Regions from separate parts of the Streptomyces sp. NPDC020422 genome, predicted to be linked through region 1. Evidence: predicted binding sites of a transcription regulator. Region 1 holds the regulator's gene; the other holds the start of a gene.
The links. The regulator HspR, encoded in region 1, represses chaperone genes until heat shock. The targets are predictions, from matches to a motif close to TTGAGNNNNNNNNNCTCAA.
Positions count from the first base shown of each region.

Region 1 (10,856 bases):
GCTGGGCGCGCTCGGCCCGGCCGCGCAGCTCGTCGAGGCGCTCCTTCAGTTCGCCGACCCGGTTGAGGGACTGCTTCTCCTTCTCCCAGCGCGCGGTGAGCCCGCGCAGCTCCTCCTCGCGGTCGGCGAGGTCGCGCCGCAGCTTCTCCAGGCGCTGGAGGCTGGCCGCGTCGGTCTCCTTGGAGAGGGCGAGCTCCTCCATCTTGAGCCGGTCGACGGAGCGCTGGAGCTCGTCGATCTCGACGGGCGAGGAGTCGATCTCCATGCGGAGCCGGCTGGCGGCCTCGTCGACGAGGTCGATGGCCTTGTCGGGCAGGAAGCGGGAGGTGATGTACCGGTCGGAGAGGGTCGCGGCGGCCACCAGGGCGGAGTCGTTGATCTGCACCTTGTGGTGGGCCTCGTAGCGGCCCTTGAGTCCGCGCAGGATGGCGACGGTGTCCTCGACGCTGGGCTCGGCGACCAGGACCTGCTGGAAGCGGCGCTCCAGGGCGGGGTCCTTCTCGATCCGCTCGCGGTACTCGTCGAGGGTGGTGGCGCCGACCATGCGCAGTTCGCCGCGGGCCAGCATCGGCTTCAGCATGTTGCCGGCGTCCATGGCGGAGTCGCCGCCGGCGCCCGCGCCGACGACGGTGTGCAGCTCGTCGATGAAGGTGATGATCTGGCCGTCGCTCTCCTTGATCTCGGAGAGGACGGTCTTCAGCCGCTCCTCGAACTCGCCGCGGTACTTCGCGCCGGCGACCATCGCGCCGAGGTCGAGCGAGACCAGGCGCTTGCCGCGCAGCGACTCGGGCACGTCGCCCTTCACGATCCGCTGGGCGAGGCCCTCGACGACGGCGGTCTTGCCGACGCCGGGCTCGCCGATGAGGACCGGGTTGTTCTTGGTGCGGCGGGACAGCACCTGCACCACACGGCGGATCTCGTGGTCGCGGCCGATGACCGGGTCGAGCTTGCCCTCGCGGGCGGCGGCGGTGAAGTCGGTGCCGAACTTCTCCAGGGCCTTGTACGAGCCCTCCGGATCGGCGGTGGTCACCCGGCGGGTGCCCCGGCTCTTCTCGAAGGCGTCCTGGAGCCGCGCGGCGGTGGCGCCCTGGCCGTCGAGGAGCTCGCCGGCCCGGCCGCCCTTGGCGGCGGTGGCGATGAGCAGGTGTTCGGTGGAGATGAAGTCGTCGCCGAGCTTCTTGGCGCGCTCGGCGGCGTCGGCGATGACCGCGAGCAGCTCGCGGTTGGGCTGCGGGGGCGCGACCGTGGAGCCGGTGACGCTGGGCAGGGCGGCGAGCAGCCGCTCCGCTCCGGAGCGCACGGCGGCCTGGTCGGCGTCGACGGCGGCGAGCAGGTCGGTGAGGTTCTCGTTGTCCGTGCCTGCCAGCAGGGCCAGCAGCAGATGCACGGGGGTGAGGTCGGCGTGCCCCTGGGACACGGCGCGGCTGCTCGCCGCGTTCAGCGCGTCCCGGCTCCTGTTGGTCAGTTCGGCGTCCACGGGCGGTGTCTCCTCCTAGAGCTCCTGGCTGGATACTATGACTCATCCAACGTACACAAAGTTGAGTCTATTCCGCTCAAGGTGTCGGGGGGAGTCCTTCCGGGGGTAGTTTCCGGGCATGGCGACTGACCCGAGGAACCCCGGCGACTCGTATCTCAGCTTCTGGCGCGAGTACCACATGTGCACCCTGACCACCCCCCGCCCGGACGGCACCCCGCACGTGGTGGCGGTGGGCGTCACGTACGACCCCGAGAACGGCCTCGCACGGGTGATCACCAACAAGCACAGCCGCAAGGTGGCGAACGTCCTGGCGGCGGGCGCGGACGGCGCGCGGGTGGCGGTCTGCCAGGTCGACAAGGGGCGCTGGGCCACCCTGGAGGGCATCGCCAGGATCCGCACCGACGCGGAGGCCGTGGCCGACGCGGTGGACCGCTACGCGGCGCGCTACAACCGGGTCCCGACGCCGAACCCGGACCGGGTGGTCATCGAGATCACGCTGACCCGCGCGATGGGCCGGGCCTGAGGAAACCGGGCCGGGCCCGAGAGGGGCGCACCGGCCCGAGGAGACCGGGCCGGCCCCGAGAGGGGCGAGCGGGGCCCGAGGAGACCGGGCCGGAGATGCACAACGGCGCCATCGCGTTTCAGGTCCGCGATGGCGCCGCTGTGTGGGGGAAGCACCTGAGCGATCTACAACGACGGGGGAATCGCTCAGGCACTGCGGGGGGTGGCGGTGATGGTCTCGGGCTCGACCAGCTGGTGGTCCCGCTGGTCGAGATTGACGAAGATCATGCCGTACCGGATGGCACAGCGAACGGGCTGCGGGGCGCCGCGGGGACGGCGCAGACACCGGTAGGCCCGGACGTCTTCGTCCTGTTCCCTGGCGACGACGATCGGTTCTCCGAAGAGGGTGACCATCAGCGAGTCGCCACGGTGGGGGATGGCCGTGACGAGATCGACGAAATGCCACCCGGACCGATACGCCGAAGCCATCTCCCGCCGGAAGGTCCGGTCGTCCGGGGGCACGGTCATGCGTCCGCGCCCGCCGGGCTGGAGTCCCAAACCGGGTCGAGCTGACCGGCCGGGGTGAAGTCCCAGACGGGGTCGTTCGGTGCCGCGACGACCTTGGCAGGCGTGCTGTCCCACACCGGGTCGCTGACGGCCAGCGCTCCTACTGCCGCCGCCCCAATGAAGACGGAAGCAAGTATCGAGCGAAGCAGTTTCGTGGACATGAGCGGCTTCGACCTCACTTGATGGTTTCCTCTCCCCCGCGTACAAGACGATGGCTCAGTCTTTGCGCTGGCACCACTGGGGCAATGCATCATGTTCCTGAAATACAGGATCCTGGGGGGTGTGCATATGCCGCAGAAACTGACAGACCCGACACATCCCCACGGGCATGTCGACCTCTGTGCAGCCGGAACGGACTTGTACGCAAGTGCGTTGCGGATCGGGCGAATAACCAGGAGTGAGGCAGAAGCCGCACCCTGCCTCATGGACCTCGACCTGCTGCATCCGGATCCGGACGATCCGTCCTGGTTGCGGCCCGTCCCACCCTCCGCGGCGCTCGCCCGGCTCGTCCAGCCCCTGGAACGCGAAATCCAGGACCGGCGCGCCCTGGCCATGGGCCTGTCCAGCACCTTCGAGCCCTTCATGGCGATCAGCGCCCAGGACCCCTCCACCACGCACGCCATCACCGTGCTGGAGGGCATCCACCGGATCGACGCCGTCCTCGGCCGGGCCACCGCCGAGTGCTCGCAGGAACTCCTCACCGTCCAGCCCGGCGGCGGCCGCAGCGAACACACCCTCAACACCGCGCTCAACCGCGTCCAGCCGCTCCTCGACCGCGGCGTCCGGGTGCGCACCCTCTACCAGCACACCGCCCGGCACAGTCCCGGCATGCAGGTCTACCTCGAACAGGCCGGCATGGACCGGCTCCAGGTCCGCACCCTGGAGGAGAGCATCGAGCGGCTCATCATCATCGACCGCTCCGTCGCCCTGATCCCCGCCCGCCAGGACCGCCAGGTCGCCCTCGAACTGCGCCATCCCGGCCTCGTGGAGTACCTGGCCACCGTCTTCGAGCAGTCCTGGGCCCGCGCCACCCCCTTCGGCGAACAGGTCCCCAACGCCCGCAGCAGGGACGGCATCAGCGGCGTCCAGCGCTCCATCGCCAAGCTCCTCGTCGAGGGCCACGTCGACGAGGCCATCGCCCGCCGGCTCGGCATGAACGTGCGCACCTGCCGCGCCCACATCGCCAAACTCGCCGCCACCCTCGGCAGCGGCAGCCGCGCCCAACTCGGCTTCCTCATCGCCCAGTCGGGGATCCTGAACCAGGGGGACGACGACTGACCCGCCGTGGATCCCGTACGGCGTCCACGATGACCACTGCGCCAGCACCTGCGGCAACGAGAGCATCACGTACCAGACGCTGCGCAGCGAACCGGGACGCGGCTACCGCCTCCAGTACGGCACCCCGTCCTGCGACAGCACTGGACTGCCCAGCGGAGCACTCGTCGTCGAGGCGACTTGACGGAAGCGGCCGCTCTTGCCGAACTCGTGCACTACGCCAACACGGAGCAGCGGAAAACGGTGGACGATCTCCGCACCGGTCCGCAGAAACTCAAGATTCAGTACGCGAACCCTGTCGACGCGTTCGTGGGCCACGGTGGCTGTGACACCCCAGAGTGGATCAACAAGATCGTCATGGGCCCGAACGGTGACGGTGACTTCCATGCCGGAGACCCTGCCTCCCAGCTTTGCACGTGGGAGTGGCTCGGCGGCGACTGCCTCAGCCGTGAGTCCTTCCATCCGAAGGACTCGGGTACGACGGGCTACGCTCAGGTGATGCGCGGTCGCCTGGACGAGATCGGATACATGGGTTCCTGAGATGACACGAGAACCGGGCCCGCGCGCCTGGCCGACCGCTCTGACGAAGAGCCTGGCCGGGTGCGCGGGCGTGGCCCTTGGCGCGGTCGTACTGGCCTTCGTGGCTGTCTCGCTGCTGGCGGCCTATGCCGTGCCGGCGTTCTTCGACCGGCCCGATCCGGCTCCGGAGGAGCTGCTCGGCAAACAGGTCGGACTGACCCGGTACCGCCTTGAGCAAGCGATCAAGGACGGGACCTTGACCGACCAGGAGATCGACCGTGCCGCGGGCGCGGAGTGGCGGGCGGAGCAGGACCACTCAGTGCAGCGCGTCGTGGTGAAGTACCCGGTACCTGGGGAGAAGAACGCCTACGAATGCCACGCGTTCACGTTTCCTGGGGGGCTGAAGGCAGGGGCACTCGTCGCGAGCGAGAAGCTCAACGACTGCCCCATCTGAGTCTTCTCGTGTCTCGAAACTCCGGGCGTGGCGCGGTGCCGTCCCGTCATCATCGGGGACATGTCCTCAGACCAGATACTCCGCGGCCGCGGGGTGTACGCGGCCCTCGACGCCGACGGACTGCACGTCGTCCGCGGCGGCAGACGGACCAGCATCCCCCTCGCGGCCGTGCGGGAGATACGCGTTCCCGAGCCCCGCAGCATCGAGATCGTGCTCACCGACGGCGCGGCCCACCGCGTCGACGGCGACAACCCCACCGCCACCGCGGCCTTCGCCGAGACCCTCACCGGGGCCCTGCCCGAGCAGCGGGACCCGGCGGGCAGCGCCCTCGTCACCACGACCGGGACCGGCACCGCCGAGGGCGTCCGGTGGGGCGTGCTCGCGCTCGTCGCGAGCCCCGTCCTCGCCTACACCGGCTACGCGATCTGGGTCGGCGCCACCCACGGCGTCCGGATCCTCGGCGTCGTCCTCGGCGTCATCCCCCTCCTGATCGGCCTGGTCCTGCTCTTCAGCGGCGTCCAGGAGCTGTACCGGCGGATCGTCCTCGCCCGGCGCGGCATCACCGTGCGGGCCGAGCGGATCGGCCCGACCGGCAAGAAGAGCACGATGTACGGGTACGCCGACGCCGACGGGGGCCGGCAGACCTACACGTGCACCCGCAAGACGCCCGGCCTCCTCGTCACCTACGACCCGCGAAAGCCCGAACGGGCCGTCCACGAGGCCTGGCTGGGCGAGGTGATCGCCCGTGTGGCGCTGATGCTGCTCGCCGGTCTCGTCGTGCTCGGGATCGGGCTGGAGATGGCCTTCAGCGACATCCTCTGGTGAGCTTCGGCGGCCCTCCCCCGGCCGGACGCGACGGAGGCCCCCTCCGCCGGAGCGGAAGGGGCCTCGGGAGCCGCTGGGGACTACTCGCCGCGCTTGTGACCCGGACGCCAGACGACGAGCGCGCTCGCCTGCTGCACGTCCTGATAGGGCACCAGGTCGCGCCGGTACGAGGCGTGGACCTGGGCCTCGCGCTGGCGCATCGCCGCCGCCGCGCCCTCGACCGCGCTCGACAGCTCGGCGATCCGGCTCTGCAGCGCCGCGACCTGGTTCTCCAGTTCGATGATGCGCTTGATCCCGGCCAGGTTGATGCCCTCGTCCTGCGACAGCTGCTGCACCTGACGGAGCAGTTCGATGTCGCGGGCCGAGTAGCGGCGCCCGCGGCCCGCGGTGCGGTCCGGGGAGACCAGGCCGAGGCGGTCGTACTGGCGCAGGGTCTGCGGGTGCAGGCCGGAGAGCTGGGCCGCCACCGAGATGACGTACACCGGGGTCTCGTCGGTCAGTTCATAGGGATTACGGCGGCGGTCCATCTGCTCAAGCTCCCTTCGCGGCCTGGAACAGTTCTGCTCTCGGGTCCTCGCCCGCGGTGGCCTCGCGGTAGGTCTCCAGGGCTTCGCGGGCCTTGTCGTCCAGCTCCTTCGGCACCGCGATCTCCACGGTCACCAGCAGGTCGCCCCGGGTGCCGTCCTTGCGGACCGCGCCCTTGCCGCGGGCGCGCATGGTGCGCCCGTTGGGGGTGCCCGCGGGCAGCTTCAGGGTGACCGGGGGGCCGCCCAGCGTCGGCACCTTGACCTCGCCGCCGAGCGCCGCCTCGTCGAAGGTGACGGGCACCGTGACGGTGAGGTTGTCGTCCTTGCGGCCGAACACCGGGTGGGCGTCGACGTGCACGACGACGTAGAGGTCGCCGTTCTGCCCGCCGCGCTCGCCCGGGGCGCCCTTGCCGCGCAGCCGGATCTTCTGGTTGTCGCTGACGCCCGCGGGGATGCGGACCTGCATGGTCCGCGAGGACTTGGCCCGTCCGCTGCCCTTGCAGACCTCGCAGGGGTTCTCCGCGATCAGGCCGCGGCCCTTGCAGTCCACGCACGGGTCGGTCAGCGAGAAGCCGCCGCCGCTGCCGCGCGAGACCTGCCCGGTGCCGACGCAGGTCGGACACACCCGGGGGGTGCCGTTCTTGTCGCCGGTGCCCGAACACGCCTTGCACGGCTGCTGGCTGGACATCCGCAGCGGCACGGTCGCGCCCTCGATGGCCTCGGTGAAGCTGAGCGTCACCTCGGACTCGATGTCCTGGCCGCGGCGCGGCTGGGTGCGGGTGCCCGCGCCGCCCGCCCCGCGGTTGAACAGGCCGCCGAAGACGTCCCCGAGACCGCCGCCGCCGAAGCCGCCCGCCCCGCCGGGGCCCTGGGCGCCGCCGAAGAGGTCGCCCAGGTCGAAGTTGAACGAGCCGCCCCCGCCCGGTCCGGCACGGAAGCCTCCGTTGCCGAAGAGGGCGCGCGCGTCGTCGTACTCCTTGCGCTTCTTGGGGTCGCCGAGGACGTCGTTCGCCTCGGAGATCTCCTTGAAGCGCTCCTCCGCCTTGGCGTCGCCCTTGTTGGCGTCCGGGTGGTTCTCGCGGGCGAGCTTCCGGTACGCCTTCTTGATCTCGGCGTCGGTGGCGTCCTTGGGGACGCCGAGAACCTTGTAGTAGTCCTTCTCGACGAAGTCCTTCGTGCTCATCGACGTCCCTCCTTCCGGACGGTCACTGCGTCACCCCTCTTCGGGGGCACCGCTCTCCTCGTCGGCCTTCTTCTCGTCCTTGCCGGCCGGGGCCGCGCCCGGCTGGGGCTCGGCGACGGCCACGCGCGCGGGCCGGATGGTCCGCTCGCCGATCCGGTACCCCGGCTGCAGGATCGCCACGCAGGTCGTCTCGGTGACGTCCGGCGCGTAACTGTGCATCAGGGCCTCGTGGATCGTCGGGTCGAAGGGCTCGCCCTCCTTGCCGAACTGCTGCAGGCCCATCTTGGCGGCGACGGTCTCCAGCGACTCGGCGACCGACTTGAACCCGCCCACGAGCTCGCCGTGGTCCCGGGCCCGGCCGATGTCGTCGAGCACGGGCAGCAGCTCGGTCAGGAGGCTCGCCACGGCGATCTCCTTGACCGTGACCCGGTCCCGCTCGACCCGGCGGCGGTAGTTCTGGTACTCGGCCTGGAGGCGCTGGAGGTCCGCCGTGCGCTCGGTGAGCGCCGTACGGGCCTGGTCCAGCTGAGCCAGCAGGGCTACGTCACTCGCGTCCCCGGCCGGGGCCGCCCCCTCCGCCTTGTCGGCGGTGGCGGCGGCCTCGGTCTCCTCGGGCGTGCCGTCGGCGGGGACTTCGGGCTTCTCCTCGAAGCCCGGGGTCTCCTCCGACATCAGGCAGCGCCGCCCTTCGGCTTGTCCTCGTCGACGATCTCGGCGTCGACGACGTCGTCGTCGGCCGCGGCCTGCTGGGCACCCTCGGCGCCGGCGGCCCCCTGGGCGGCCTGCGCGTCGGCGTACATCGCCTGGCCGAGCTTCTGGGAGACGGCGGCGACCTTCTCGGTGGCCGTGCGGATCTCCGCGGTGTCCTCGCCCTTGAGCTTCTCCTTCAGCTCGGCGACGGCGGCCTCGACCTCGGTCTTGACCTCACCGGGGACCTTGTCCTCGTTGTCCTTGAGGAACTTCTCCGTCTGGTAGACGAGCTGCTCGCCCTGGTTGCGGGTCTCGGCGGCCTCGCGGCGGCGGTGGTCCTCCTCCGCGTACTGCTCGGCCTCCTCACGCATCCGGTTGACCTCGTCCTTCGGCAGCGAGGAGCCGCCGGTGACGGTCATCTTCTGCTCCTTGCCCGTGCCCAGGTCCTTGGCGGTCACGTGCATGATGCCGTTGGCGTCGATGTCGAAGGCGACCTCGATCTGCGGGACGCCGCGCGGGGCCGGCGGGAGGCCGGTCAGCTCGAACATGCCGAGCTTCTTGTTGTACGCCGCGATCTCGCGCTCGCCCTGGTAGACCTGGATCTGCACGGACGGCTGGTTGTCCTCGGCCGTCGTGAAGATCTCGGACCGCTTGGTCGGGATCGTGGTGTTGCGCTCGATGAGCTTGGTCATGATGCCGCCCTTGGTCTCGATGCCGAGGGACAGCGGGGTGACGTCGAGGAGCAGGACGTCCTTGACCTCGCCCTTGAGGACACCGGCCTGCAGGACGGCGCCGATGGCGACGACCTCGTCCGGGTTCACGCCCTTGTTGGCCTCGTTGCCGCCGGTGAGCTCCTTGACGAGCTCGGCGACGGCCGGCATGCGGGTCGAGCCGCCGACGAGGACCACGTGGTCGATCTCGGACAGCTGGATGCCGGCGTCCTTGATGACGTTGTGGAACGGGGTCTTGCAGCGGTCCAGGAGGTCCGCGGTCAGCTGCTGGAACTGGGCGCGCGTGAGCTTCTCGTCCAGGTGCAGCGGGCCCTCGGCGGAGGCCGTGATGTAGGGCAGGTTGATCGTGGTCTCCGTGGAGGAGGAGAGCTCGATCTTGGCCTTCTCGGCGGCCTCGCGCAGACGCTGGAGGGCCATCTTGTCCTTGGACAGGTCGACGCCGTGGCCGTTGGCGAACTGCTTCACCAGGTAGTCGACGACGCGCTGGTCCCAGTCGTCACCACCGAGGTGGTTGTCACCGTTGGTGGCCTTCACCTCGACGACGCCGTCGCCGATCTCCAGGAGGGACACGTCGAAGGTGCCGCCACCGAGGTCGAAGACGAGGATCGTCTGGTCGTCCTTGTCGAGGCCGTAGGCCAGGGCGGCCGCGGTCGGCTCGTTGACGATGCGCAGGACGTTGAGGCCCGCGATCTCACCGGCCTCCTTGGTGGCCTGGCGCTCGGAGTCGTTGAAGTACGCCGGGACGGTGATGACCGCGTCGGTCACCTTCTCGCCCAGGTAGGCCTCGGCGTCGCGCTTCAGCTTCTGGAGGATGAAGGCGGAGATCTGCTGCGGGTTGAAGTTCTTCCCGTCGAGCTCGATCTTCCAGTCGGTGCCCATGTGGCGCTTCACGGACCGGATGGTCCGGTCGACGTTGGTGACCGCCTGGCGCTTGGCGACCTCGCCGACGAGCACCTCGCCGTTCTTCGCGAAGGCGACGACGGACGGCGTGGTCCTGGCGCCTTCGGCGTTGGTGATGACGGTGGGCTCGCCGCCTTCGAGAACGCTGACGACGGAGTTAGTCGTGCCCAGGTCGATGCCGACCGCACGTGCCATTTCGATTCCTCCAGCTGACTGACTTGAGTGGAACTGACTCAAGGATGCACGAGGGCCGGACAGGAGTCAACAGACTTGAGTCGACTCGACTCAAGTCTTCACCCTCGCCCCCACTCATCCGCCCCATCCAAAGGGTCGCAGAGGGCGCGTCATTCCCCGATAAGGACCGGGCGGACGTGAGAGAGTCCGGACATATCCCATGATTCTCGCCGGAAGGTGTGAACGCATGACGGCGAAGCGCGCGGTCGACGTGTCGGTCGGACTCACCCTCCTGCTGCTGCTCTCCCCGCTGATCGCCGCCGTCGCCCTCTCCGTCGCCCTCGGCACCAGCAGCCCGCGCGGGATGCTGCGCCGGCGCCCGGTCGCCGGCCGGGGCGGGCGGACCTTCACGATGCTGACCTTCCGCACCCGCAGCCCGCTGGCCACGCTGCCGCTGCTGCTGCACGTCGTACGGGGCGAGATGTCGCTGGTGGGGCCGTGTCCGCTGGCGCCCGGCCACCGGGAGTCCACGGGCGACGGACGGCGCCGGCTCTCCGTACGTCCGGGGATGACGGGACTGTGGCAGATCAGCGGGCGCTCGGAGCTGCCGTGGGAGGAGCGCGAGCTGCTCGACCTCCACTATGTGGACCACCACTGGCTCGGCATGGACCTGGTGATCCTTGCGCGTACGCTTCCAGCAGTCCGGCGACGTCGCCACGCGCAACCCGCGGCAAGGGTTGCCTGAGCGACACAGATCACCGTGAGCTCCGCTACAGTGCGGCGCCACGAACGGGTAATCTCGGCACGGACTGAATAAGTTACCGCTTAGTAGGCCCGACTGGCCCCCCGCCCGAGGAGCCCCTCATGCAACTCGCCGCGATCATCGTGTCGCTGGCCCTGACCGTGGTCGGCGTTGCCCTGCTCGCTCGCGCCATCGGTCAGTTCGTCCGGTACTTCAAGCTCGGCCAGCCGGTCCCGGCCGGCACCCGGACCGACAACCCCTACCAGCGGAGCGTGACGCTCGTCCGGGAGT
Region 1 covers NZ_JBIRVJ010000004.1:451,874-462,729, reverse strand. Annotated here, with positions in the region: gene clpB (ATP-dependent chaperone ClpB) at 1-1,477, opposite strand, end outside; gene ACH414_RS12950 (pyridoxamine 5'-phosphate oxidase family protein) at 1,596-2,000, shown strand; gene ACH414_RS12945 ((2Fe-2S)-binding protein) at 2,186-2,506, opposite strand; gene ACH414_RS12940 (hypothetical protein) at 2,503-2,706, opposite strand; gene ACH414_RS12935 (helix-turn-helix transcriptional regulator) at 2,834-3,823, shown strand; gene ACH414_RS12930 (hypothetical protein) at 4,001-4,360, shown strand; gene ACH414_RS12925 (hypothetical protein) at 4,431-4,793, shown strand; gene ACH414_RS12920 (DUF3592 domain-containing protein) at 4,854-5,618, shown strand; gene ACH414_RS12915 (heat shock protein transcriptional repressor HspR) at 5,699-6,145, opposite strand; gene dnaJ (molecular chaperone DnaJ) at 6,150-7,328, opposite strand; gene grpE (nucleotide exchange factor GrpE) at 7,359-8,000, opposite strand; gene dnaK (molecular chaperone DnaK) at 8,000-9,844, opposite strand; gene ACH414_RS12895 (sugar transferase) at 10,071-10,568, shown strand; gene ACH414_RS12890 ((Fe-S)-binding protein) at 10,688-10,856, shown strand, end outside.

Region 2 (10,856 bases), on a different contig from region 1:
GCGCCCGCCGGGAAGTGGATGTGCACGCCGCGGTCCTTGAGACCGGTGACGGGCAGCTCCAGTTCGGCGCCGTGCGAGCGGAGGAAGGAGAGCGCGATCTGCGCGGACTCCTTCATCACGTCGCCCAGCTGGCCGGTGAGCGTGAGCCCCGCCGCGCCCGTCTCCGGGTCGGCGAGCGAGGCCTCGACGAAGAGGACGTCGCCGCCCGCCCCGGTCACGGCCAGGCCGGTGGCGACACCGGGCACGGACGTGCGGCGCTCGGCGGGGTCCTGCGCCGACTCCGGCACGTGGTGCGGGCGTCCGATGAGGCCGCGCAGCTCGTCCGGGCCGATCGTGAACGGCAGTTCCCGGTCGCCCAGTTCGTGCTGGGCCGCCACCTTGCGCAGCAGCCGCGCGAGGGAGCGCTCCAGGGTGCGGACGCCCGCCTCGCGGGTGTACTCGCCGGCGAGCCTGCGCAGCGCCGCCTCTTCCAGGACGACCTCGCCCGGCTCGAGGCCGGCCTTCTCCAGCTGCCGGGGCAGCAGGTGGTCGCGGGCGATGACGACCTTCTCGTCCTCGGTGTAGCCGTCGAGCCTGACGAGCTCCATGCGGTCGAGCAGGGCCTCGGGGATGGCTTCGAGGACGTTGGCGGTGGCGAGGAAGACCACGTCGCTCAGGTCGAGTTCGACCTCCAGGTAGTGGTCGCGGAAGGTGTGGTTCTGCGCGGGGTCGAGGACCTCGAGGAGGGCCGCCGCGGGGTCGCCGCGGTAGTCGGAGCCGACCTTGTCGATCTCGTCGAGCAGGACCACCGGGTTCATGGACCCGGCCTCCTTGATGGCGCGGACGATCCGGCCGGGCAGGGCGCCCACGTAGGTGCGCCGGTGGCCGCGGATCTCGGCCTCGTCGCGGACGCCGCCGAGCGCGACGCGCACGAACGTGCGCCCCATCGCGTGCGCGACGGACTCGCCCAGCGAGGTCTTGCCGACGCCGGGCGGGCCGACGAGGGCGAGGACGGCGCCGCCGCGCCGGCCGCCGACGACCCCGAGGCCGCGCTCGGCGCGCCGCTTGCGCACCGCCAGGTACTCGGTGATCCGCTCCTTCACGTCCTCCAGGCCCGCGTGCTCGGCGTCCAGGACCGCCTTGGCGCCCTGGATGTCGTACGCGTCCTCGGTGCGCTCGTTCCAGGGCAGTTCGAGGACGGTGTCGAGCCAGGTGCGGATCCAGGAGCCCTCGGGCGACTGGTCGCTCGACCGCTCCAGCTTCTCGACCTCCTTGAGGGCGGCCTCGCGCACCTTCTCCGGGAGGTCGGCGGCCTCCACCCGGGCCCGGTAGTCGTCGGACTCGTCGCCCTCGCTCTCGCCGTTGAGCTCGCGCAGCTCCTTGCGGACGGCTTCGAGCTGACGGCGCAGCAGGAACTCGCGCTGCTGCTTGTCGACGCCCTCCTGGACGTCCTTGGCGATGGTCTCGGCGACGTCCTGCTCGGCCAGGTGGTCGCGCAGCTGCGCGGTGGCGAGCCTGAGGCGGGCGACCGGGTCGGCGGTCTCCAGGAGTTCGACCTTCTGCTCGACGGTGAGGAAGGGCGAGTAGCCGGAGTTGTCGGCGAGGGCGCCGACGCCGTCGATCTGCTGGACGCGGTCGACGACCTGCCAGGCGCCGCGCTTCTTGAGCCAGGTGGTGGCCAGGGCCTTGTACTCCTTGACCAGTTCGGTCACGGAGCCGGGCAGCGGGTCGGGCAGGGTCTCCTCGACGACGGTGCCCTCGACCCACAGGGCCCCGCCGGGTCCGGTCGTGCCGGCGCCGATCCTGACGCGGCCGCGACCGCGGATGAGCGCGCCGGGGTCGCCGTCGGACAGCCGGCCGACCTGCTCGACGGTGCCGAGCACACCGGTCCCGGCGTAGGTGCCGTCCACCCGGGGCACGAGCAGCACCCTGGGCTTGCCCGTACCACCGCGGGCGGCGGCCTGGGCGGCCTCGACGGCGGCCCGGACGTCGTTGTCGGACAGGTCGAGCGGCACCACCATTCCAGGCAGCACGACCTCGTCGTCGAGCGGCAGCACAGGCAGAGTGAGCGGCGCGGACGCCATGGACTCAGAAGCCATGATCTCCCCTTCGGCAGTCAAGTTGAGCTGTATGGACTCAATGCACGTGAGCCCACGAATGTTCCCCTCCCCTTGTTCGCTCTCAGCGATCACTCCCACCCGCCCCGTGAACAGGCGATGTAATGCCCCTATGGATATTGCAGCCATTACATCGTCCTGGGTCGCCGGCTGGACGGTCTCCCGGGGCACCCCGCCCGCCGTCGTCGAGCCCTGGGGTTACCGGATCGAGGTGGGGCAGCCCACGCACCCCTTCCGCCATGTGCTGCCGCACCCGGACGCGGCCTCCGTGGGCCGGCTGTGCGCGGGGATCACCGAGCCGTACGCCTGGCTCAAGGTGATGGCGGCGCCCGAGGAGGCCGCCTCCTGGATCACCGAGGGGTGGACCATCCCGGACGACCCCGGGTTCATGATGACCAAGGAGCTGGACCCCGCGGCCCGGCCGGCGCCGCCGGAGGGGTACGCGCGGACGACGGAGACGCGCGAGGGGGTGATCCGGGTCCGGATCCTCGCCGCGGACGGCACCCTCGCCGCCCGCGGTCAGATCGCGCCGACCGGGGCGACGGCGGTCGCCGACCAGATCGAGACGGACCCCGCCCACCGCCGCCGGGGCCTCGGGGCCAACGTCATGCGCACCCTGGAGGCCGCCGCCGCCCAGGCGGGCGCGCGGACCGGCGTCCTCGCGGCGACCGCGGACGGGATGGCGCTGTACGACTCGCTCGACTGGTACTACCGCGGCCCCCTGACGGGGATCGTGCGCACCGCTTGAGCGGTTCCGGCTGCACGGAGGAGGCCGAGCGGGCATGCTCGGTCCATGGAGAGCGGAAAGCGGTACGGCGTGAGGTACGGGGCCGCCGCGGTGCTGGCCGCGGTGGTCGCCGTGACGGGCTGCAACCAGGCCCCCGCCACCCCGTCCGGCCCGACGGCGACGGCCCCGCCCGCCCCCACGACGACGGCGCCACCGACGGGCAGCGCCGAACCCGCCCCCCAGGAGGTCCTGGTCGAGGTGGTGGTCAACGGCGGCCTCGCGGGCGTCGACAACAAGCTGGTCGTGCAGTACGACGGCGCTTACACCACCCGCTCCGGCACCAAGCCGCCCAGGAGCGGGCGGATGACCCGCGCGGAGGTCGCCGAGCTGCGCGCCGCCCTGGAGGACCCGGCCTACGCGAAGGTCCCCGACCGGCCGACCGGAGCACCGATCGCCGACGGGTTCCAGTACTACGTCACGTACGCCCACCACCTGGTCGTCGCCGGTGACGGCGAGCGCCCGCCGGCCCTCGACCGGGTCTTCAAGGCCCTCCCCGGCGGCGGCCCGCCGACCGCGCCCTGACCCGCGTCAGGCCCGGATCTCCTCGTACTGCCGCCGCAGGAACTCCCGCACCCGCCCCGGCATGTCCATCGCCCCGGGGTCGAGGGCCCACTGGATCTGGAGCCCGTCCATGACGGCGAGCTGCTCCTGGCCGACCGCGCGGCAGTCGATCCCGGCCCGCAGCTCACCGCTCTCGACGCACGCCTCCAGGAGCTCGACGGTGTGCCGGAGCACGCGCGCGTAACGCTCCCGGAAGTACGCGTGGGCGGGATGCCCGACGTTGCCGGACTCGCCGACCAGGACGTTGAACATGCGCACGATCCCGGGCCGCCTGGTGTTGTCCTCGACCAGGCCCACGAGCGTGTCCACGTACGCGGCGTAGGACTCCGGCTCCTCGCTGAAGAGCCGCTCCACGTCGTGCTCCTCGCTCTGCGCCAGCACGGAGAGCAGCAGGTCCTCCTTGCTGCGGAAGTGGTGCAGGAGCCCGCCCTGGGTGATGCCGCAGTCGTGGGCGATCCGCGCGAGCGAGGAGGCGTGGAAGCCCCAGCGCCCGAAGTGCTCCACGGCGGTGTCCAGGATCTTGCGACGGCGTGCGTCGCCGACCGCGTAGCTGCCCCGGCCTGCGCTTTTGCGAGCGGCCCGCCCCTCGTTCTCCGGCATGGACCCACCCTAGCCGTGCCCCCGGAGGAGCCCGTTTCCGCGTGATCCAGGTCACATCACACAAACCTAGTGGGTACTCGGTTTTCGCGCTTAGCCTGTGCGGGCCGCCCGTCGGAAGTAAGCAGGTACGCGGACATGCACCCCTATCAGGACCCCAGCCGCCCGGTCGCCGAGCGCGTCGAGGACCTCCTCTCCCGCATGACCCTGGCGGAGAAGGCCGGACAGCTCTTCCACTCGATGCTGGTGATGAACCCGGACGGCACCCCCGTGACCGACCCCGGCCACGAGATGCAGGACCTCACCACCCCGGAGCTCGTCGAGGGCCGCGGGCTGACCCACTTCAACCTGCTCGGCACCTACGGCGCCCGCGAGATGGCCCGGTGGCACAACGCGCTCCAGGAGATGGCCGCCGCCACCCGGCTCGGCATCCCGGTCTCGCTCTCCACCGACCCCCGGCACGCCTTCACCGACAACATCGGCGCCTCCTTCAACTCCGGCGCCTTCTCCGCCTGGCCCGAGGCGCTCGGCCTCGCCGCGGTCCGCGACCCGGAGCTGGTCTTCCGCTTCGCCGACACGGTGCGCCGCGAGTACCTCTCGGTCGGCTTCCGCACCGCCCTGCACCCGCAGATCGACCTCGCCACCGAGCCCCGCTGGTCCCGCCAGTCCGGCACCTTCGGCTCCGACGCGAAGCTGACGTCCGAGCTGGTCAGGGCCTACGTCCTCGGTCTGCAGGGCGAGCGGCTCGGCCCGGACTCCGTCGCCGCGATGGTCAAGCACTTCCCGGGCGGGGGCCCGCAGAAGGACGGCGAGGACCCGCACTTCCCGCACGGCAAGGAGCAGATCTACCCCGGCGGCATGCGCGAGCTGCACCTGGAGCCGTTCAAGGCCGCCATCGCGGCCGGCTGCGCGCAGATGATGCCGTACTACGGGCAGCCCGTCGGGACCGACTGGGAGGAGGTCGGCTTCGGTTTCAACCGCGGCGTCGTCCACACCCTCCTGCGCGAGGAGCTCGGCTTCACCGGAATCGTCTGCACCGACTGGGGACGGCTCAACGACGCCGAGATCTTCGGCGAGGTCCACGAGGCGCGGGCCTGGGGCGTGGAGCACCTGGGCGTGGCCGAGCGCGCCGCGAAGGCGCTCGACGCGGGCGCCGACCAGTTCGGCGGCGAGCAGTGCCCGGAGGTGATCGTCGCCCTGGTGGAGTCCGGCCGGGTCCCCGAGGCGCGGATCGACGCCTCCGTACGCCGTCTGCTCCGCGAGAAGTTCGTCCTCGGCCTCTTCGACGAGCGCCGCTACGTGGACCCCGACGAGGCCGAGGCGACCGTCGGCCGTGCCGACTTCACCGCCCTCGGGGCGGCCGCCCAGCGCCGCTCCCTGACGGTCCTCACCGACGGCCCCCTCCCCCTGGACGGGAAGCCCCGGCTGTACGTGGAGAACGTCGACCCGGCCGTCGCGGCGGCCTACGGCGAGCTCGCCGAGACGCCCGACGGCGCCGACCTGGCCGTCCTGCGCCTGCGCACGCCGTACGAGGAGCGGGCCAACAGGTTCGAGTCGTACTTCCACTCCGGTTCGCTGGCCTTCCCCGAGCCGGAGCTGACCCGGATCCTCGCGCTCCTGAAAGCCACCCCGACCGTGGTCTGCGTCCACCTGGAGCGGCCGGCCGTCCTCCCCGAGATCGCCGAGCACGCGGCGGCCCTGATCGCCGACTACGGGGCGAGCGACGAGGCCCTGCTCGACGTGGTCTTCGGCCGGGCGAAGCCGGAGGGGCGCCTGCCCTTCGAGCTGCCGCGCTCCATGGCGGCGGTGGCGGCCTCCCGGCCGGACGTCCCGAACGACACGGTGGACCCGGTCTTCCCGTACGGCCACGGCCTGACGCTGTAGCGCCGACGGGCGGGGCCGGGCCCCCGTACCCCCAGACCGCGGGTCGTCCCTGACGACGGCCCGCTCACGATCCGGGGCCCTCCCGTGGGGGGCAGGGCCCCGGATCCCCTCCACCCGGTCAGCTGTCATGCACATGAAGGAATGGCCCATGCGCAAGCACCTCGCCCTCGTCACCGCGGCAGCCGCGCTGGTCGCCGCCGGCGCCACCGCCTACGCCGCGACCCCCGGCCCCGCGGGCGCCGCCGACAAGCCCCTCGCCGGTCTGCGGATCCTGATCTCCAACGACGACTCGATGCAGGCCGCCAAGACGAGCAACTCCGACGGCCTCGGCCTGTACGAGCTGCGCCGCGCGATGTGCGCCGCCGGGGCCGACGTCGTCGTGATGGCCCCCTGGCAGGTCCAGTCGGGCAAGGGCACCGCCGTCACCAACGGGGGCGTGGTCACCGCCCAGCGGCGCACCGACCTGCCCGCCGGCTACGAGGGCGACTGCTCCGGCGCCCCCGCCCAGGGCGCCGTCTTCGGCGTCTGCCTCTCCGCGGGCCCCTGCGGCAAGGACACCCCGAGCGCCACCCCCGCCGACACGGTCAAGCTCGCCCTGCGCGGCGGCCTGAGAGCGAAGGCCGGCTGGAAGGAAGCCCCGGACCTCGTCCTCACCGGCATCAACTCCGGCCCGAACGTCTCCGCGAGCGTCAACGACTCCGGCACGGTCGGCGCCGCCGTCGCCGCGATCGACCAGGGCGTTCCGGCCATCGCCTTCTCCTCCTCCGGCGACGACAGCGCCGTGTACTTCCCGCGCGGGAACTACCGCGCGGGCGCCGAGTTCGGCGCCCGACTGGTGGCCGGCCTCAGGGCCCGCTCCCTGCTCACCCCGGACTTCGCCCTCAAGGTCGACTACCCGGACGTCAGCGCCGGACAGCGGGCCGAGTCCCCGGTGTGGACGCGCGTCGGCGACGCCGCCGTGGTCTACCACGCCTTCGAGCAGCGCGGCACGGGCGACCAGTTCGACATCGCGCTCGGCCTGTGCGGCCAGGAGGACAGCGACCCGGACGAGTGCACGGAGGGCCGCGCCGACGCGGACTCGACCTGGCTGCTCGACAAGGGCCATGTCACGGTCGCCCCGATCACCTGGGACCGCACCTACGGCACCCCCGTGGACGCCCGCCGGACGCTGAACCGGGTCGAGCAGTACGTGCGGCACGAGGTCCCGCGGCCGTAGCGACGCCCCCGTCCGCGGGCGCATTCCCGCCACCGAGCGCACAACGCGTTTGTCCCGGCCGTCCGTCCTTCGCGAGGATGGCCGGGCAACCCGTATGCATCGAGCCACGGAGCGTGACCATGAACACCCCCGTCACCCTCGACCGCCGCGAGGGACCGTACGGAGAAGTCGTCCTGCGACGACGCGCGGAGCACTACGAGATCATCGCCAACGGCACCTTCCTGATGGACACCTCCGACGGACGCTCGGAGCGCCTCCTGATCGACGCGGCGATGGCGGCGCTGCCCGAGCCGGTCCGCGCCTCGGGCCCCGCGGTGCTGATCGGCGGCCTGGGCGTCGGCTTCTCGCTGGCCCACGCGGCCGAGGACCCGCGCTGGGGACGGATCGCCGTGGCGGAGCGCGAGGAGGCGGTGATCGACTGGCACCGGTCCGGACCGCTCGCCGCCATCTCGGGCCGGGCCCTCGGCGACGAACGCACCGTGATCCTGCACACGGACCTCGTGGACTACCTCCGCACCACCCCCGACACCTACGACGCCCTCTGCCTGGACATCGACAACGGGCCCGACTGGACCGTCACCGAGGACAACGAATCCCTTTACTCCGCACGGGGATTGGCGGACTGCGCGGCCCGGCTGAACCCGGGCGGAATCCTCGCCGTGTGGTCGGCCCGGCCCTCCGCCGATTTCGAAGAGTCGTTGCGGAATGCCGGATTCAGCGGGGTACGGACCGAAGAGATCCCCGTTGCCCGGGGCGTCCCCGACGTCGTCCACCTCGGCATCAGGCCTGCGTAGCCGTGACACCGCCGGTACCTCTAGGCTGCTGCACCGACATCGGCGACGCGAGGCGGGGCAATGGAGCAGACACACACCACTCACCACGGTGCGGCGACCACTCCGGGGGCCCAGCGGCGCGTCCTTGTCGTCGAGGACGACACCACGATCGTGGAGGCGATCTCCGCGAGACTGCGCGCCGAGGGCTTCCTCGTGCAGACCGCGACCGACGGCCCCGCGGCCGTCGACGCCGCCGAGGCCTGGCAGCCGGACCTGATGGTCCTCGACGTGATGCTGCCCGGATTCGACGGCCTGGAGGTCTGCCGCCGGGTCCAGGCCCAGCGCCCCGTCCCGGTCCTCATGCTCACCGCGCGTGACGACGAGACGGACATGCTGGTCGGCCTCGGCGTCGGCGCCGACGACTACATGACGAAGCCGTTCTCGATGCGCGAGCTGGCCGCCCGGGTGCACGTCCTGCTGCGCCGGGTCGAGCGGGCCGCGCTCGCGGCCGTCACCCCGCGCAGCGGCATCCTGCGCCTGGGCGAGCTGGAGATCGACCACGCGCAGCGCCGGGTCCGGGTCAGGGCCGAGGACGTGCACCTGACGCCCACCGAGTTCGACCTGCTGGTCTGCCTGGCGAACACCCCGCGCGCGGTGCTCTCCCGGGAGCAGCTGCTCGCGGAGGTGTGGGACTGGGCGGACGCCTCCGGCACCCGGACCGTGGACAGCCACATCAAGGCGCTGCGCCGGAAGATCGGCGCCGAGCGCATCCGTACCGTCCACGGCGTCGGCTACGCGCTGGAGACCCCGGCGCCGTGAGCCGGCCGCGGCGGGACGCCGGGCCCCGCCCCTCGCGGGAGCGGCGCCGGATAGTGATCTCGATCAAGACCAAGCTGGGCGCGCTGGTGGTCGGGGCGGTCCTGCTGACCTCCTGCCTGGCGCTCGTGGCGATCCGCACCTCGACCGAGTTCCGCTACATCACGATCTTCGCGATGATCGCGACGCTGCTGATCACCCAGTTCGTGGCGCAGTCGCTGACGGCGCCGCTGGACGAGATGAACACGGTGGCCGGCTCGATCTCGCGCGGCGACTTCAGCCGCCGGGTGCGCGGCGCGGACCGCCGCGACGAGCTGGGCGACCTCGCGCTGACGATCAACCGCATGGCGGACGACCTGGAGGCGGTGGAGCGGCACCGCAAGGAGCTGGTCGCCAACGTCTCGCACGAGCTGCGCACCCCCATCGCGGCGCTCCGCGCGGTCCTGGAGAACGTCGTGGACGGGGTGTCCGAGGCCGACCCGGAGACGATGCGGACGGCCCTGAAGCAGACCGAGCGGCTGGGCCGGCTGGTGGAGACGCTGCTCGACCTGTCACGGCTCGACAACGGTGTCGTCACGCTCAGGACGCGCCGCTTCGAGGTCTGGCCGTATCTCTCGGGGGTGCTCCGGGAGGCGAACCTGGCGGCCTCCCAGCGCGGTCTGACCACCAGCTCGGGGCTGCACAACCGTACGGACGTGCATCTGCACCTGGACGTGTCGCCGCCGGAGCTGACCGCGTTCGCCGACGCCGAGCGGCTGCACCAGGTGATGGCGAACCTGATCGACAACGCGGTGAAGCACTCCCCGCCGCACGGGCGTGTGACCGTACGCGCCCGGCGCGGGCCGTTCCCCGACTCCCTGGAGCTGGAGGTCGAGGACGAGGGCCCGGGCATTCCGGAGTCGGAGCGGCACAAGGTCTTCGAGCGCTTCAACCGGGGCACGGTCCCGGCCCAGCAGGGCCCGGGCAGCGACGGCGGGACGGGGCTCGGCCTCGCGATCGCGCGGTGGGCGGTGGATCTGCACGGTGGCCACATCGGTGTGGCCGAATCGTCACGTGGATGCCGCATCAGGCTCACTCTTCCGGGCAGCCTTCCCCCACGGGATTGACGTAGGGTTCGAACCGGAAGAAGACGTTCTGCGTGTACGTGTACGTGGATGCAGCCCAGGGGGGCCGCATCCGCGCTTTCCCGTACCCGCACAAGGCCGGAACCCCGATTGTTTCCCGCCATTCACGGCACCGAAACACCTCGTCAAGTGTGACTTGCGCGACGTTGGAGTGCCCGGCCTGCACCTCCCGGCCAGGGAGGCGTAGCCTTTATTTCCGCTGTCCATCACCTTGTGAAGCGGAAGAGGGCGGTTGCCGCCGTGTCGTCTCAGTCCCCCAGTACCCCGAGCTCCCCGACCGACCAAGACGGGCAGGGGAAGTCCCCTGCTACCGCCTTCGGTGCCAATGAGTGGCTCGTCGACGAGATCTACCAGCAGTACCTCCAGGACCCGAATTCGGTCGATCGTGCCTGGTGGGACTTCTTCGCCGACTACAAGCCCGGTGCCGCGGAGACCCCCGCCGCCCCGGCCGCCACCACCCCGGCGCCGAGCACGCAGACGGGCCCCGCACAGGCCGCGCCTGCCGCCGCTCCGGCCGCTCCGGCCGCCTCGGTGCCCGCTCCGGCCCCGGCTCCCGTGAAGCCCGCCCCGGCGGCTCCCGCGGCGCCCGCCCCGGCCCCGGCCCCCGCGAAGCCCGCCGCCGCGGCTCCGGCCCCGGCCAAGGCCAAGGAGGCCACGGAGGCCCCCGCCGGCCCCGAGCTGGTCACCCTGCGCGGTCCCGCCGCCGCGGTCGCGAAGAACATGAACGCCTCGCTGGAGATGCCGACGGCCACGTCCGTCCGCGCCGTCCCGGTGAAGCTGCTCTTCGACAACCGCATCGTCATCAACAACCATCTGAAGCGCGCCCGGGGCGGGAAGATCTCCTTCACCCACCTCATCGGCTACGCGATGGTGCAGGCCATCAAGGCCATGCCGGCGATGAACTACTCCTACGCGGAGAAGGACGGCAAGCCGACCCTGGTCAAGCCGGAGCACGTGAACTTCGGCCTCGCGATCGACCTGGTGAAGCCCAACGGCGACCGC
Region 2 covers NZ_JBIRVJ010000003.1:248,736-259,591, reverse strand. Annotated here, with positions in the region: gene lon (endopeptidase La) at 1-2,078, opposite strand, end outside; gene ACH414_RS08670 (GNAT family N-acetyltransferase) at 2,209-2,844, shown strand; gene ACH414_RS08665 (hypothetical protein) at 2,890-3,405, shown strand; gene ACH414_RS08660 (TetR/AcrR family transcriptional regulator) at 3,412-4,044, opposite strand; gene ACH414_RS08655 (glycoside hydrolase family 3 protein) at 4,180-5,925, shown strand; gene surE (5'/3'-nucleotidase SurE) at 6,074-7,141, shown strand; gene ACH414_RS08645 (spermidine synthase) at 7,261-7,935, shown strand; gene ACH414_RS08640 (response regulator transcription factor) at 7,996-8,733, shown strand; gene ACH414_RS08635 (ATP-binding protein) at 8,730-9,836, shown strand; gene ACH414_RS08630 (multifunctional oxoglutarate decarboxylase/oxoglutarate dehydrogenase thiamine pyrophosphate-binding subunit/dihydrolipoyllysine-residue succinyltransferase subunit) at 10,095-10,856, shown strand, end outside.
Region 2: lon (endopeptidase La) is a predicted target of HspR. The motif match lies at 2,101-2,119, and genes of this name have one in related genera.